2 regions of the Neobacillus sp. 19 genome follow, and region 1 is predicted to be linked to the other one. Evidence: riboswitches for the same ligand, from Rfam matches in the RefSeq annotation. Region 1 holds a riboswitch; the other holds the start of a gene.
What was found. A riboswitch is a leader RNA that binds a small molecule or an ion and turns the genes downstream of it on or off. The one in region 1 is predicted to bind S-adenosylmethionine.
Positions count from the first base shown of each region.

Region 2: it holds a riboswitch for S-adenosylmethionine, as region 1 does, so the genes downstream of both, ACO1D1_RS14200 (homoserine dehydrogenase) here and ACO1D1_RS10855 (SDR family NAD(P)-dependent oxidoreductase) in region 1, are expected to answer to the same signal.

Region 1 is NZ_JBMPZU010000033.1:30,756-38,612, reverse strand. It holds gene ACO1D1_RS10870 (beta-N-acetylglucosaminidase domain-containing protein) at 1-1,397, opposite strand, end outside; gene ACO1D1_RS10865 (S-ribosylhomocysteine lyase) at 1,772-2,242, opposite strand; gene ACO1D1_RS10860 (Na+/H+ antiporter NhaC family protein) at 2,307-3,656, opposite strand; gene ACO1D1_RS10855 (SDR family NAD(P)-dependent oxidoreductase) at 3,789-4,553, opposite strand; SAM riboswitch class I at 4,715-4,812, opposite strand; T-box leader at 4,988-5,181, shown strand; gene nhaC (Na+/H+ antiporter NhaC) at 5,235-6,656, shown strand; gene ACO1D1_RS10845 (MBL fold metallo-hydrolase) at 6,653-7,519, shown strand; gene ACO1D1_RS10840 (hypothetical protein) at 7,561-7,857, opposite strand, start outside.
Region 2 is NZ_JBMPZU010000045.1:24,993-32,849, reverse strand. It holds gene ACO1D1_RS14225 (GNAT family N-acetyltransferase) at 1-382, shown strand, start outside; gene ACO1D1_RS14220 (ROK family protein) at 501-1,388, opposite strand; gene ACO1D1_RS14215 (AAA family ATPase) at 1,437-1,853, opposite strand; gene ACO1D1_RS14210 (galactosyltransferase-related protein) at 2,145-3,254, shown strand; gene ACO1D1_RS14205 (galactosyltransferase-related protein) at 3,355-5,316, shown strand; SAM riboswitch class I at 5,439-5,550, shown strand; gene ACO1D1_RS14200 (homoserine dehydrogenase) at 5,623-6,621, shown strand; gene ACO1D1_RS14195 (glycosyltransferase family 2 protein) at 6,777-7,857, shown strand, end outside.

The sequences.
Region 1 (7,857 bases):
TTCCAGTTTTTCTTTGCTTGATCAACATTATCCCAAATATTCCAAGCATAATCGGCATTAGCAAAAATAGCTGATTTACTTGCTTCTGATTGTTGCATTGGATTTAACACAATACCTTCTATATTTGCAGGATTAACATTAGGCTGCAGGAATGTTTCATTTCCACCCATGATTAAGTGTTTTTTAGAGTTATCCGTACAAGGCCAGTTAATCCATAAGTAGGGTCCTCTTCCAGCATTATTCGTAAATGTCTGAGTAAAGTTATTTGAAACCTCTCCCCAAACCTTACCACCTGTTTGAATAATACTAACAGACTTCGGTAATTGTTTTAACGATTGGATTTGTGCACTACTGCCATTTCCCATATAATCATTTGGACAGAAAATCATATCTGTTACCAAACCAGGATACTTTGTTTGTTGCTCAACTAACCAATTGGTCAAGTCGTTCATCAATCTCACATAGGTTTGTGCCCCTTGTGGAGGAACTCCTGCATCATCAGCCAGAATACCAAATTTCCGAACTCCTGCATCAAGTAATTGGGTAAACTTCGCTTTAATCACATTTAAGTCTGCTTGATAATTTTCTTCGGTATTAAAACGAATAGCATTATTCATAAATGGATGAAGTGTATATACGAATCTAGTTTTACTAGCATTACCCGCTTCAGCCAGTTTGCTAATTTTCTCAAGTTCTTCTGTTGTATATAATTCTCTCCATTTGCCATTATGTTTTGGATCATCTTTAGGAGCATAGATATAAGAATTCATTTTGAATTCTCCGCCAAAGGTCATTAATTCGGCGCGATCTTCATTTGACCATGGTTCTCCATAATACCCTTCAATGAACCCTCTGCCTTTAACATCCGCATAATCTTTAATGGTTAATGCTTGAATGGTACGATCTTTCATCTGTTTGAAAATATGTTTTACAGTTGTTACACCATAAAAAGCAGAATCGACATCTTTTCCCAGTACAGCAATAACATTATTATCGACAGAAACAATATTCGCATCTAGCTTTTCAAAAATTGCTGCATCATTTAATTGGTGTGTTTCGAAATACTGATCTACATATTCTTTTGACTGATAGACACCAACTAAAAAATTCGTTTTATCTGCAACGATTTCATTCGATACTGTAAATTTTATATTTTTACTCGCAACTATTTCTTCTACTCTTTTTTTTGTATAAGAATCAATATTTGATTCAAATACAATATTAATCGTATTACTTATATCAAATTGTCCACCTTGATAGTGAATTTCGTGAGGATTGGGATAAATTTGATATTTCACTGTTTCTGAAGCAGCTTGAACTGGTGCTATAAATCCACTTATGCCACTAAATAATACAGCAAAAATGATAGTTAGATTTAACAAAAAACCTTTTTTCAAAAACTCCCCCTACTTTCTTTAATGAATATAGTTCTTTACCACTAATACCAACCTAAAACCTGTGCAATATAAGTTTTATCACCCCCTAAAAATGAGAAGTTTATTTTTTTAAGGATTAGAAGCTTTATGAAAAGCAAAAGGGCACGGAAAACAAAACCAAGAAATTCTCCGAGAATTCCTAAGCTTTGCTTTCCATGCCCAGTATGAACCAGTCGCATGAAACCCAATATATAACCAGATTATAAAACGTTTACAATAGTAAGTCAATTAACTTTCACATTTTTCAGTTTTTTAAAGGACATATAAATCCTGAATACAATAGGTGTTGCGCCTAGAAAAAATAGAAGGCTTGACGCCTTCCATTTTCCTTTCCTTTATTCTTCTCCAAAAACCTCGTTCCAGTCATTCCGCTTCGCAAGCATTTCTCTTGCCAGCTCTTTTGCCCCTTCAAGGCTATGGCTTGCCGCCCACCCGCATTGCACTTCATTGCAAGCAGGAACTTCTTCAGCTGCCAGTACATCATTTAATGTTTTTTCTAGCACATCCAAAATTTCATCATAGTTATCATGATTAATGACCGTTAAGTAAAAACCTGTTTGGCAGCCCATTGGACTTACATCTACCACATGAGCAGAATAATTACGAATATTTTCAGCCATTAAGTGTTCAAGCGAATGAACTGCCGGCATTTCCATATGCTCTTTGTTTGGCTGCTTAAAACGAAGGTCGTATTTGTGAATGACATCCCCGTTTTGTCCATTTTTAACCCCTGCTAAGCGTACAAACGGTGCTTTTACTTTTGTATGATCTAAATTAAAACTTTCCACGTTCAATTGCTTTACCATAAGATAACACTCCTATACTTTTACATTATTAAATTTGGTTTCAACCCCATCTTGAAAAATATACTCAAGAAGTCTTTTTTTCTAAGGAAGACACGTTATTTGTCCCAGCTGCATTCATTGGCTTGCGATATTTTGGATAACCGATAAGGATGGCAATCACGCCACAAATCCCTAGCAAGACTGGATAAAAGGAATAAGGCATAATGCTGACAGGTGAAATCGAAGCTAATCCCGCAGCAACAAGGAATTGACCGCCATAAGGAACAATCCCTTGCCAGCAGCTAGAAAAAATATCGAGCAAACTTGCCGATTTTCGCGGATCAATCTCATATTCATCTGCAATTTCTTTCGCTAATGGTCCTGCCATGACAATGGAAATCGTATTATTCGCAGTTGCAATGTCAGCTGCACTTACCAATCCGGCGATTCCAAACTCTGCTCCTTTTTTCGATTTAATCCTGCTTGAAATAAAATGCAGGAGGTAATCAATTCCCCCATTATGTTTAATGATTTCAACAACCCCGCCGATCATTAAAGCAACGATCGCTAAGTCTTCCATACTAATCACACCTTGTGCCACGGCCTGTAAAAATTCAGTAAAGCTGTATGACCCGTATGCGATTCCAATAATTCCGGCAAATATCGTTCCACCTATTAACACGATTAAAACATTTACTCCCAATAGTGCTGTCACTAAAACAGCGAGATATGGAAGAACTTTAATCATTTCATATGGGTGATCGCCGCCAACGCTTGCCTGATTGCCTGCAGTGATGACGCCAAGAATAATTGCGGTTAGAATCGCCCCTGGCAACACAATGAAAAAGTTAGTTTTAAATTTATCTTTCATATTCGTATTCTGCGTTCTTACAGCTGCGATGGTCGTATCCGAAATCATCGAGAGGTTATCGCCAAACATCGCACCGCCAATCACAGTCGCCATGGCTAATGCCATCGGAATGCCCGTTTGTTCAGCAATCCCAATCCCAATGGGCGCCAATGCAACAACGGTTCCCATTGATGTTCCCATGGAGGTTGAAATGAAACAGCCAATAATGAAAAGCCCGACCATTAACAAATTCTCTGGTAATAGTGACAATCCAAGATTAACCGTGGATTCAACTGCTCCCATTCCTTTTGCCACTCCAGCGAATGCACCTGCTAAAATAAAGATGATACACATTAGTATAATATTGGGGTGCCCGGCACCTTTACAAAAAATATCAATCTTTTTAGTCAGACTTTCCTTTCTGTTCATCATTAGAGCGATGGCTCCCGCAATAATAATCGCCACACTCAATGGCATTTTGGAAAAATCCTTTGTGATGATTCCTGTGCCAATAAAAAGCAGTACAAAAATCAACAATGGTAATAGGGCAAGGAGACTTCCTTGCTTCTCTTTTTTAGTAGACATGTATTCCTCCACCCCTTTTAGTAGTTATATCAGCGAATTTATGTGATTTATCGGCGAATATTTAATTTTATCGGCGAATTTAGACGTTTTATCAGCGAATCGATAATCGCTGCACTCTCTTAAAAATATGTATCAGTTCATCGTCATGCCGCCCGTTACGTTGATGCCTTGACCTGTCATATAATCTGAGTATTTGGATGCTAAAAAGACGACCACATTGGCAATATCTTGCGGGGTTGCGGTTCTGCCCAGTGGAACCTGGGAAAAATCCTCCTCTTTAATGGCATCTGCATCTACTCCTCTTAATTCACCGCCAATGACTCTTTCATTTCTTTTCATATCCGTCTCAACAATCCCGGGACAAACAGCATTGACATTGATTTGATCTTTCGCTAATTCGATTGCCATTACTTTAGTAAACCCTAGAACAGCATGTTTGGAGGCAACATAACTTCCCATCAGGCGATAGCCATTTTTCCCTGCTTGAGAAGAAATATTAATGATTTTCCCGCCTTGTCCTTGTTTTTTTAAAAAACGTGCCACTGCTTGACTGCATAGGTAGACCCCTTTGGCATTCACGTCCATTACGCGATCCCAATCAGTTTCTTTAATGTCAACGGCGTAATCCATTGAGGAAATTCCGGCATTGTTAACCAAAATATCTAATCGGCCAAAGTACTCAATCACCTTAAGAACCATTTCATCGACTTGTTCGCTTTTTGAAACATCTGTCTGAAGATACAATATCCGATCATTCGAGTGTTCAGAACTAACTTCCCTGTCAATGACAGCTACTTTCGCCTCGCATTCTAAAAGTCCCTCCACAATCGCTTTGCCAATTCCCTGCGCCCCTCCGGTTACAATGGCTACTTTTCCTGATAAATCCATACAATACATCGTTGTAACTCCTCCTTAATCATTTAGTAATCCCATACACTTAGTTGGATTAATTGTTGCAGTAAAAAATACAACTGATCCTAATTGCCGCTTAATGATCAACGATAAAAAACCTCTTCTACTAATAAGAAGAGGTTTTGGCATCACAGGGCTAATTGCTCTTCTTATCTTCAAGCCGTACGCTTCTGGAATTAGCACAGTACAAATGTCTGCTGCTGAGGTATCAAAGGGCCAGTCCCTCCACCTCTCTGGATAAGAAATTAACTATTAAGTTTAAAAACTATTCTTACTCTACAGCTATAATTTGCCAATGTCAAGGTTTGTTTGTGAAATATTTAGAATAGTTGTTATAACGAACCTCTAATAAAAATAGATTGACTTATAATCCCCGTTTCGAATAATATATTCCTATAATCACTTAACTGCATAAAAGCATAAAAGCGTTGAACTATTAAAGTAGCTGATACCATTTTGAAATCAGAAACCTGTTGGTGGCTGCAAAACAGGCAAAGGGTATGGTGAATTACAGATAGGGAGCTGATTTCCGGTTTCGGCCGTTATCTAATCAAGCGAGCAGAATATGAATCTGCTAACTAGGGTGGTACCGCGGAGAGTCTCCGTCCCTTTTTTGGGATGGGGGCTTTTTTTATTTCAAAAATATAATTAAAGGAGAAGGTGTAAATGAAAAAGGAACTTTCAATTGGGATGTCGCTTATCCCTATCATTGCATTGATTGGCGCTGCTGCCTTATCGATTTTTATTTGGAAAGCGGGAATGCATATTCCGTTAATGATCGGTGTTATTGCCGCCGCAGTTGTTTCCATTGCTGCCGGCTGGAGCTGGGATGAAGTCCAAGAGATGATGGTGAAGGGCGTGGCGCGTGCCTTACCCGCCGTTTTTATCTTACTGATTATCGGAATCATTGTCGGAACATGGATTGCGAGCGGGGTGATCCCGACCATGATTTACTATGGACTTTCTATTATTGAACCATCCCTGTTTGTGCCGATTGTGGCACTCGTAACCGGCATTATCTCTATCACATTAGGAAGCTCGTTTACTTCGATTGCGACCATTGGACTTGCTTTTATGGCGATCGGTGAAGGACTTGGCTTTTCTCCGGGGCTTGTTGCAGGAGCGGTGATTTCTGGAGCCTATTTTGGGGATAAATTGTCACCACTATCTGACACTACCAACATTGCACCAGCGATGGCCGAAACCGATTTATTCAGCCATGTGAAGCACATGCTTTGGGATACGATCCCGGCATTTGTTATTTCAATTATTTTATATTGGTTCGTCAGCCAGACCACTGCAACGAATGGCGGCGCCGATACGAATGTGATCGATACGATGAAAACAGGTTTAGACGATGTTTTCGTCATCCATCAGTTATTATTATTGATGCCTGTATTAACGATTATTTTAATGATTAAACGCACACCGGCCATCCCTGCCTTAATGGGAGTCAGTATTTTAGGCGGCTTACTAGCCATTTTTGTCCAGGGAGCAGCCGTAACTTCCATTATTCAAGTCATGACAAACGGATTCCACGTAGAGTCTGGCGTTAAAGCGTTAGATTCCCTGTTAAATCGCGGCGGACTTATGTCCATGCTCGGGACGATTGGATTGTTAATCCTTGCAACTGCTCTTGGGGGCATTCTAGAGGAGACTGGCTCCTTCGAAGTGTTAACGAAAAAGATGATGTCCAAAGTTCATTCGGCTGGAACCTTAATCAGCTCCACTATCCTTTCTACCTTTGTTGTAGCATTTGCCAGCGGGGCGCAATTTTTAGCGATAATTTTACCTGCAAGAACGTTTGTGAAAAACTATAAGGAGATGGGTATTGATACGAAAAACCTTTCTCGATGTGTGGAAGCAGCTGGTACCGTTGGAATTAACCTCGTCCCGTGGGGCGTACCTGCCGTATTTGCTGCAGGAATCCTCGGTGTCAGCCCTGGTGAATTTATTCCATTTGCTTTCTTTGCCTTCCTTGTCCCGCTCATGAATATATTATTCGGTTTTACCGGCTGGACGATTACAAAAAAGAACTATAGTCATGAAACCAATAATAAGGATGACAAAGGAAGTGTTGCAATATGAGTGAGGTCATTTTAAGTGTATTAGGAACGGCTCAAGATGCCGGCCTGCCCCACCCAAATTGTTTTTGTAAAAATTGTACACAGGCCATTAGCAATCCGCAGTTTAGGCGCCTCGCCGCGTCATTGGCAATTATCGAGCCAGACGCAGAGACGTGGCATTTGATTGATGCAACACCTGATTTGAAAGAACAATTGGCTAGGCTGCAAATGAAGTACAACCTGCAAGGGAAGCTGATGGATGGCATCTTTTTAACACATGCCCATTTGGGTCATTACCCCGGCTTACTATTTTTAGGCCGGGAAGCCATCGGTGCTAGCGGAATACCGGTGCTGGCGGGCACAAAAATGAAACATTTATTAGAAGAACAAGCTCCATGGAGCCAATTAACCAAGCTGGGGAATATCACCGTTCAAGAAATCCAGGACGGGCAGGACATTCAGGTTTCTCCCCTTGTCACGGTTACACCTGTTGATGTGCCGCATCGAAATGAATTTTCCGAAACATTTGCTTTTTGGATTAAGGGTCCGAATAAAAAGGTCCTCTATGTTCCGGATATTGATCGCTGGCACGAATGGAAACACGACATTCATGCCGTATGTGAGGAAGCGGACATCTGTTTGCTTGATGGGACCTTCCATTCATCGAAAGACCTTGAGCATATTGGCCGAGATTATCGCGAAATCCCTCACCCGCTCATGGTCGAAACAATGGAACAGCTGCAAGAATTAGCGGAAAAAACCGAGATATATTTCACCCATTTAAATCATTCCAATCCGGCGATTGATTCGGAGCAGTCCATTCGTCAAGAGATTAAAGCAAAAGGATTTCATATTGCAGAGGAGGAAATGGAATTTAGGTTATAATCAAAAAAACAATCAGCGGGCTGCACCGGCTGATTGTTTTGTTAATTTTGACTTCGTTCCTCAGGAACCGATAATTCCTTAATTTTTAAAATCCAATCCTTGAAACTTGCAAATTCGCTTGAATCAAATCCGAAGTGCGCCTTGATCAACTGGACAGTTTCGCTTTCTTTTTCAGTAAAAACTCCATCTGAATAAATTAATTGAAAGAGTTCAGTTAAGACGATATTTTTCGATCGTTCTGTTTTGAAATTCTTAAGAATATCCTCCATCGCCAAACCTGTTATTTTATAATCTTCAAGGTCCATTTCCTTTTTATATTTGTTTAGGATAGAATTTTC
Region 2 (7,857 bases), on a different contig from region 1:
AAACCAGCTTGCTAATGAAAATGGTAAAGTGCTATTTGGAATGTTTGCAGAAATTTATGACCCTTACCGGGTAGAGCATCACGAATTTGGCGGTGTAAAGGTAATGGAACCATATGTGCGCCGGGAGGTTCTATCGCACTTAGGCTATAAGCGGCTTGATCTCTCCTATGTTCACCCATCCTGGGAAAACAACGGGGAAGCTGTCGAGGGACTTGACCTTTGTTTTATGCCTGCTGATTATGAACTTGCGGCATTACCAGCCGGTCTTATTAGGGACTTCCTGACAAACTATTACTCTATCCTTTCCAATAAACCGAAGGAATGGCTGGAAATGATTGAACAAATTAATAAAAAAGAAACGATTCCACTATTACCCCTTTAATAAACAAGCCCGCCATCGACAGGCGGAGATTGTGGAAAAAGGCATCCGTATGAATATGCGGGTGCTTATTCTTTTAACGGATGTGGTAAAACTAGATTAACATACTAGGGAAATTCATCTACCGTGTTTTTTTGATAAAATGGTACAGTGCACCAATCATTCCTGCGTCATTTTGATACTTACAACTTTCAACTGGGATCTTAATGTCTTTCCACCAAGGAAGATGGTCAAGTTTATTGTTAATATTATCTAACAACCCTTGTTGGGCAATTACTCCACCGCCTATTAAAATTTTTTGCGGGTTTAAAGTTGCGGCCAGATTATATATTCCATAACTAATGTTTTGAATCCAGTCATCTAGTAGTTTTTTTACCGAACTATCATGGCTGGATTCTAAAAAAACTGTCTCTCCTTTAACCTTTTCATATTCACTAATACCCTTTAGCTTTTTATAGGACTTAATTAGGGCATAGGTAGAAGCATTGGAGTGCAGTATATCCCTATCATTGTTTCCCGCTTGAGTAATCATAAATCCAAATTCTCCGCCTCTGAAACTATGACCATGCAATAGTTTCCCATTAATAAATATACCCCCGCCTATTCCAGTACCAATTGTCACACAAATAAAATCGGTACAATTTTTGGCATTCCCACTTATTTTTTCTGCTAAAGCTGCGCAGTTTCCATCATTTTCAATTTCAACCGGCAGCGAAATTCTCTTTTTTAATAATTTTTTGAGATTCTGTTTATCAAGTGCTTTTACTGCGCCGGCCCGTTCTGAGTAACCTGAATGAGGGTTAATAAAGCCTGGTAAACTAATAGCCACACCACTAACATTATGATTGCTTGTATACATGTTAATGGTATCTGCCATTGTATTTAAAAATAATTCTAGATTTCTACCATGGGTATCGTAGCTGCCTTTTGAAAGAATAGATCCATTCTCTAGCAATAGCCCGTGCTTTACTTTTGTCCCTCCTATATCAAAACAAATATACTTTTTCACTTCACTTCCTCCTATCTGCAGTATATTGTAACCTTTAAGCGGTTTTTACTATTTTACCTTAATAATGGTTCCTTCATCTGAAGTCGGCTTTTGGAATTCTTTATATATTTGTTTTAAATCATGTTCAGATAGTCGCCTAAGCACTTTGTTACGTTGTTTGCAAGTTTCATAATCGGTATCTACGTAGAATATTTCCAATGTTAGTCCAAATTCCTTCGCAACTCGAATCCATCTTTTACGACGTTCTCTGGTTCTGTTGGTGGTATCAACAAGTACGTCATGTCCACTTCTAAGCAATGATCGTACCATAAGTTCGGCGTGATCCCACACAATCGGTTCAGCCTCTGCCTTATAAGTTTGGCCATGCAAAGCTAGCCTAATTTCATCTAGTGATACACGTACCCATCCTTGATTCTGAAGAATCTTACTGTATGTTGATTTTCCGCTTAGTGGCATCCCGCACATAATAGCAAGTTTCACTTTCATCTCTCCCAAATGAGATTAGCACTAGCTATCTAGATGAAAATAAATTCAACTTCACCTAAACAACAGGTTCTTCTACTTTATGAAATGCGAACGTGCAATGATTTGAAAGGGACAAAAAACTATGTTGATTTACCATAAATAGTCAATTCTTCTGCAATACCTAATCATTATTTGGAACCATGATACAAGCCGTTCCCCCACAAATCAATTCACATACAATAAGTAAAAATTAGAATGTATAAAACTTTTATAAATAAGGAGAGAGTTACAGTGTTAGAAAACGTTTCAATAATTGTACCTTTCCAAACAGACCATGGTCCAAGGGCGAAGGCTTTTGAATGGATTAAAAGGTATTATGCTCGTGTTATGCCCGAAGCTGAATTATGTTTGGGACTAATCAATGAAGAGGATATTAATAAATCTAAGGCTGTAAACTTAGCAGCTAAACAAGCAACAAAAGATATTTTTGTAATAGCTGATGCGGATGTCGTTTATAACCCCAATATTATTGTGGAAGCGATAAGATTACTTGATAAAGCAGCATGGGTAGTCCCTTTTACGGAAGTATATAATATTGAATGGCAAGGTACTAAAAGATTACTTAAAACAAAACCAACATGGCCTATTGATATTAAATATGAAGAATGTAGCAAATCAAAATGGGTTTATGAAGGATTTGCGGGTAAACTCTTTATCATTCCTCGAGAAAACTTCGAAGCAGTTGGCGGTTTTGATGAACGGTTCATTGGCTGGGGAGGTGAGGATGATGCATTTTCCCACGCTGTCCGTACGCTTTGTGGGGAGATTGTAAACGTTAAGGGGAAAATATTCCATCTATGGCACCCTAGTTCAAACTATCAAACGAATCCACATGGTAAAGCGAATGCTGATCTTCTTGGCCGCTATAAACAAGCAAGTGGAAATAAGAAAAAAATGACCAAGCTCATTAATGAACGGAAAAGTTCCCTAGATAAGATTAAAACTAATAATATTGATAATATAAACAGTTATAAAAATGAATTAATTGAATCTCTGCATATTGAAAATGAACAAAATACAAAAAAATATAAAAGTAAGAAATATCCATGGTATGAGGATAATTCCAAAAATTACTCCATATCTATTCCAATCAAAAGTAAATTTGGTAACTTAGAGCTTATTGTGCGGTCAGGTTCTTCTTTGACCCATTATTGGCAAGAACCTAATGGGAAGTGGTATAAAAGTAAGACGTTTGCTAAAGGAGTAACGGGAAACCCGTTATTTTTTGAAAATAATTCAGGGCAATTTGTGGTAGTCTGTAAATTAAAAACTGGTGAAGTGGGATTTTGGCTAAGAGACAACAAAAAACCTGACCATCCTTGGTCTGGACCAACAGTTTAGTAAGTTACTTCTTTATTAGAATTTGCCCAATGGCCAAATTATCTTTTTGTGTGGAGATATTTGGCCAAGAACAACAGATAAACAAAAAGGGAGATAGTGTATGTTTGAAAATGTTTCTATCATCATTCCTTTCCAAACAGATCATGGTCCAAGGGAAGAGGCCTTTGAATGGATAAAACGATACTATGCTGCAGTAATGCCAGATGCCGAATTATGTCTAGGGGTTTATAGCGACAATGAAATTAATAAATCGAAAGCTGTAAATCAAGCAGTGAAAAAGGCTACGAAAGATATTCTTGTAATTGCAGATGCGGATATTGTTTATGATCCTAAAATTATTTTAAAATCTATTGAACTACTTAAAGAAGCGGCATGGGTCGTTCCTTTTACAGAAATATATGATGTTCCCAAAGAGGCAACAAAATATCTGATTAGCAAACAACCAAGCTGGCCGCTAAGAGTAGGAGTAGAAGAATGCAATAAAGCTAATTGGATCTATAAAGGATTCGCTGGAAAACTAAATGTCATTCCGCGAGCGAATTTCGAAGCGGTCGGTGGTTTTGATGAGCGTTTTATTGGCTGGGGTGGAGAAGATGATGCCTTTTCACATGCCGTCAATACTATTTGCGGAAAATTCGTTAATATTGAAGCTAAAGTGTTTCATTTATGGCACCCAACTGCTTACACGGATTCAAACCTAAATAATCAGAAGCTGCTAAATCGGTATTTATCTGCAAGCGGCAACAAGTATGACATGTTAAAAATAATCACGGAACGTAAGGACTTTTTTGTGACGAAAAAATCCCTCTACTCTGAAAAGTTAAATAAGATTTCGAATTCCTCTCAAAGTAAAATCTGTTTTATGATCCTCGTTCATGAACAGCGGGACCTTGTGAAGGAATTAATCGATAATGTAAGACACTTTTGTCCCAATAGCACGATGGTCTTGTACAATGGCGGGGATGACCCAGCCCTTTGTGATAATTTAGGGGTTCCTGTATGTCCCTCCAGCCGAAAGTTGGAGCGGGGATTCACGACCATTTATTTTCTTGAGACTATGGAATGGCTCGAGGAGATGGGGATGGAGTATGACTATCTAATCAATATTGATTCTGATGCCTTGTTTTTCAGAAAAGGATATGAAGAATTCATTGAGAAACAAATGAGAGATACCGACTATATGGCGGTAAAACTGCGGATTCCTGAAGAAGATTGGTATATTGGGGACGAACTAAAGAAGGACCTATATAGATGGGAGAGGTTATTTAATGTAAACCCATTCTATGGAATTTTCAATGTTGGCCAAGTTATCAACAAATCGCTTGTAAAATCCTTACTTCATCCAGAAAGAAAGGATAAACTAAAAAGAGCTTTGCTTAAAACAATCTCTTTCGGCACAGACGAGATATTTTTTGTCAACATGGCAAGGGAGTTGGGATTCCGTATTAAAAGCTATCCAAACAATATGGACGAAAAGGTGATTCGCTATCGTCCATACCTTACTTTAGATGAAATAGTCTACTGCCTTAATGAGATTAATAATAGTTGGTTGTGTCATCCGGTTGAGCGTGATAAAAGAGATTTGGCTAGAAAATTTATTAAGCATCTTGGAACAGAATATTATAGTAAGCGATATCGTAAAGAAAAATATCCATGGTATGAAAGTAATCAGGATGGGTATACGCCTTCTTTACCTATTACTAGTAGTTTTGGAAATAAAGAGTTAATTGTGCGGTCTGGAAAAAATTATTTGTCACATTATTGGGAAGATCAAAGGACGGGAAAATGGTACAAGAGTGAAACATTTGCAAAAGGAGTAATTGGTACCCCTGTTTGGAATGAAACCGATTCTGGGCGGTTTGAGGTAGTAAGTAAATTAGCCTCAGGGGGGGTTGGATTATGGTGGAGGGATAATAATCAGAAAGAATATCCTTGGTATGGACCATCTCTAATCATTAGTCAGGATGTTGAACCTATTATGCTGACTCAGCTAGAGAATGGATCAACTTTATTAATTTCTAAGTATGGTGATAGACTAGGTTATTGGACCAATGAGCAGTAGAATAAAAAAAGAATTCATTAGATTCAAAAAAATCTTTCAAAGATGATTTTGAATTCATTGACAGTTCAAATTGTTTCAACTAAAATGAATTCTAATAATAAAATTTTGACACTTAAATATTACTCTTATCCAGAGCGGCGGAGGGACTAGGCCCGATGAAGCCCGGCAACCATCAAGGTATTCCTTGAAAAGGTGCTAATTCCTGCAGGTTATTTTTAACCTGAAAGATAAGAGGAGGAATCAGCCCTCTTCTTATGAAGGGGGCTTTTCCTGTTTTAGGCAAATAAAGTAAAGGGGCGGAAAAACATGTCTGTAATAAAAGTGGCAATTCTCGGTTTTGGAACGGTTGGGGAAGGAGTTTATCGGACGATCCAATCTCATGCGGCAAAGCTGACATCTGTTTTAGGCAAACAGGTAGAAGTGGCAGCGATCTTAATTAAAAACAAGCAGAAACAAAGGGAAATTAGTGATGAGGTGCTCGTAACGACAGATTTTGCAGATATTCTAAACCTGCCGCAGCTTGATGTTGTCGTCGAGGCCATCGTTGATAGAGAACCTACCAATTCTTTTTTGAAAAAAGCAATTGAGAAGGGATGTCATATTATTACCGCGAATAAAGAAATGTTTGCACATCACGGACAAGAATTGCTTAACCTGGCAGAGGAACATAATGTTTCGGTTGGGTATGAAGCGACAGTTGCAGGGGGAATACCAGTTATTCAGACGCTGAGACAGTTATTAAATATTAACCGAGTGAAGCAGGTGCAAGGAATTCTAAATGGCACTTCTAATTTCATTTTAACCGAAATGCGCGAGGAGAGACTGTCATTTGCCGAAGCACTAAAAGGAGCTCAGGTAAACGGGTTTGCTGAAGCTGACCCGACAAATGATATTGAGGGCTTTGACGCTTTTTATAAAGCAATGATTCTTAGCAGGATTGCCTTTGGAGAGGAACCAAACTGGCATGATGTAGAACGGGAAGGGATTACCAATATTACAAGTGAATTAATTGCAAAAGCGGAAGAACAAGGCTTAAGGTATAAGCATATTGCCCAAATAAGTAAGTCTGGGAAGCATATTAAAGCTACAATCAAGCCGGTCCTTGTTGGAAAAGAGCATCCTTTTTACCATGTGGAAGGGGTTCAGAATGCTGTCAGTATACAATCTGACATTGTTGGTGAAATCACACTTCAAGGACCAGGTGCTGGAATGTTTCCAACTGCCAGTGCTGTTATCGAAGATTTGGTTTACGTATGTAAAAACAATGCACCGTCCCAACGAACCACCGTTTTAACAACATTGTAAAAATGAAAACTATTCACATAAAAAGGAGCCCATAAGCTCTTTTTTCGTTTTCTAAGGGCTCAAGTTTAGTCAAAATCATTTGGATAACATATTGTGTAAAAGCTCGACCAATTGGACTAGTTATTTCATTAAACAATAAATAAGTGGGGTGCATCATGTTAGGAAATAGCTTTAAATGGTCAGAAAGTATAAAAAAGGAAAGTAGACCAAAAGAAACGAAGCAAAGTCATCAAATTAGTAACAGCTTGAGTTCCTCAATAAATAAAAACAATCAAGACATTGAAGTCAGTATTATTATTCCATCGCAAAATAAATATCCACTCAATTTATTTACCCTCTATTCACTTGAACTACAAACGTTTAATCCGGCAAAAATGGAAGTAATCCTAATAAATGATGCCTCGACAGACCAAACGGAAGAAAAACTAAAAGACTATTCCCCACCATACCATTTTAAATATATCCACAGTAAAAAAAATCTTGGAAGGGCAAAGGGAAGAAATTTAGGTATTCGTTCTGCCAGGGGGAGCATTCTAATTTTTCTCGATGCAGAAATACTCACAGAACCTGACTTTGTTGAAAAACACTATAAGTATCACCAATCGAAACATAACCTCATTTTATCAGGGGGGTTACATTCCAAAATATTATATTCATGTGTATTCCCAGACTTTTCTAAGAAAGAAGTAAACAGAATCACCTACCTAACAGAAAAAAACCAAGAGATATTTCAGAGACTTCAGGGTTGTAAGGATGTGCTTCAGGAACCTTATCCACTATTAGACAGAGGTGATTTAGTAAGGAAAATATACAGGGATATAGCATATAAGGAATATCCATGGTTTCGGCAAATAACAAGGAATTTCGGTGCGGATTTGGAAGGTTTTACCCTTCCATGGATGGCGTTTCTTACAAGGAATGTATCTATACGGAAAGAATTGATTGTGGATGCAGGTTTATTTGACGAGGAGTTTCACCATTACGGTTACGAAGATTGGGAATTAGGCTACCGTTTATACAAAATGGGAGCGCAATATGTTGTCAGTAATGAGTTGACTACTTACCATCAGGAGCATCCGGTGGCTAAAAACAAATGGAAAGAGACAATTGCCAACTTTGGTCTATTTACGGTAAAGCATCATGAAGTCGATGTTCTTATTCTTGGACTAGAACTTTCGGGGCTTACAGATTTATTGACCATGAACAAGATCTTAAGAGATTATAAATTGTTTCAGC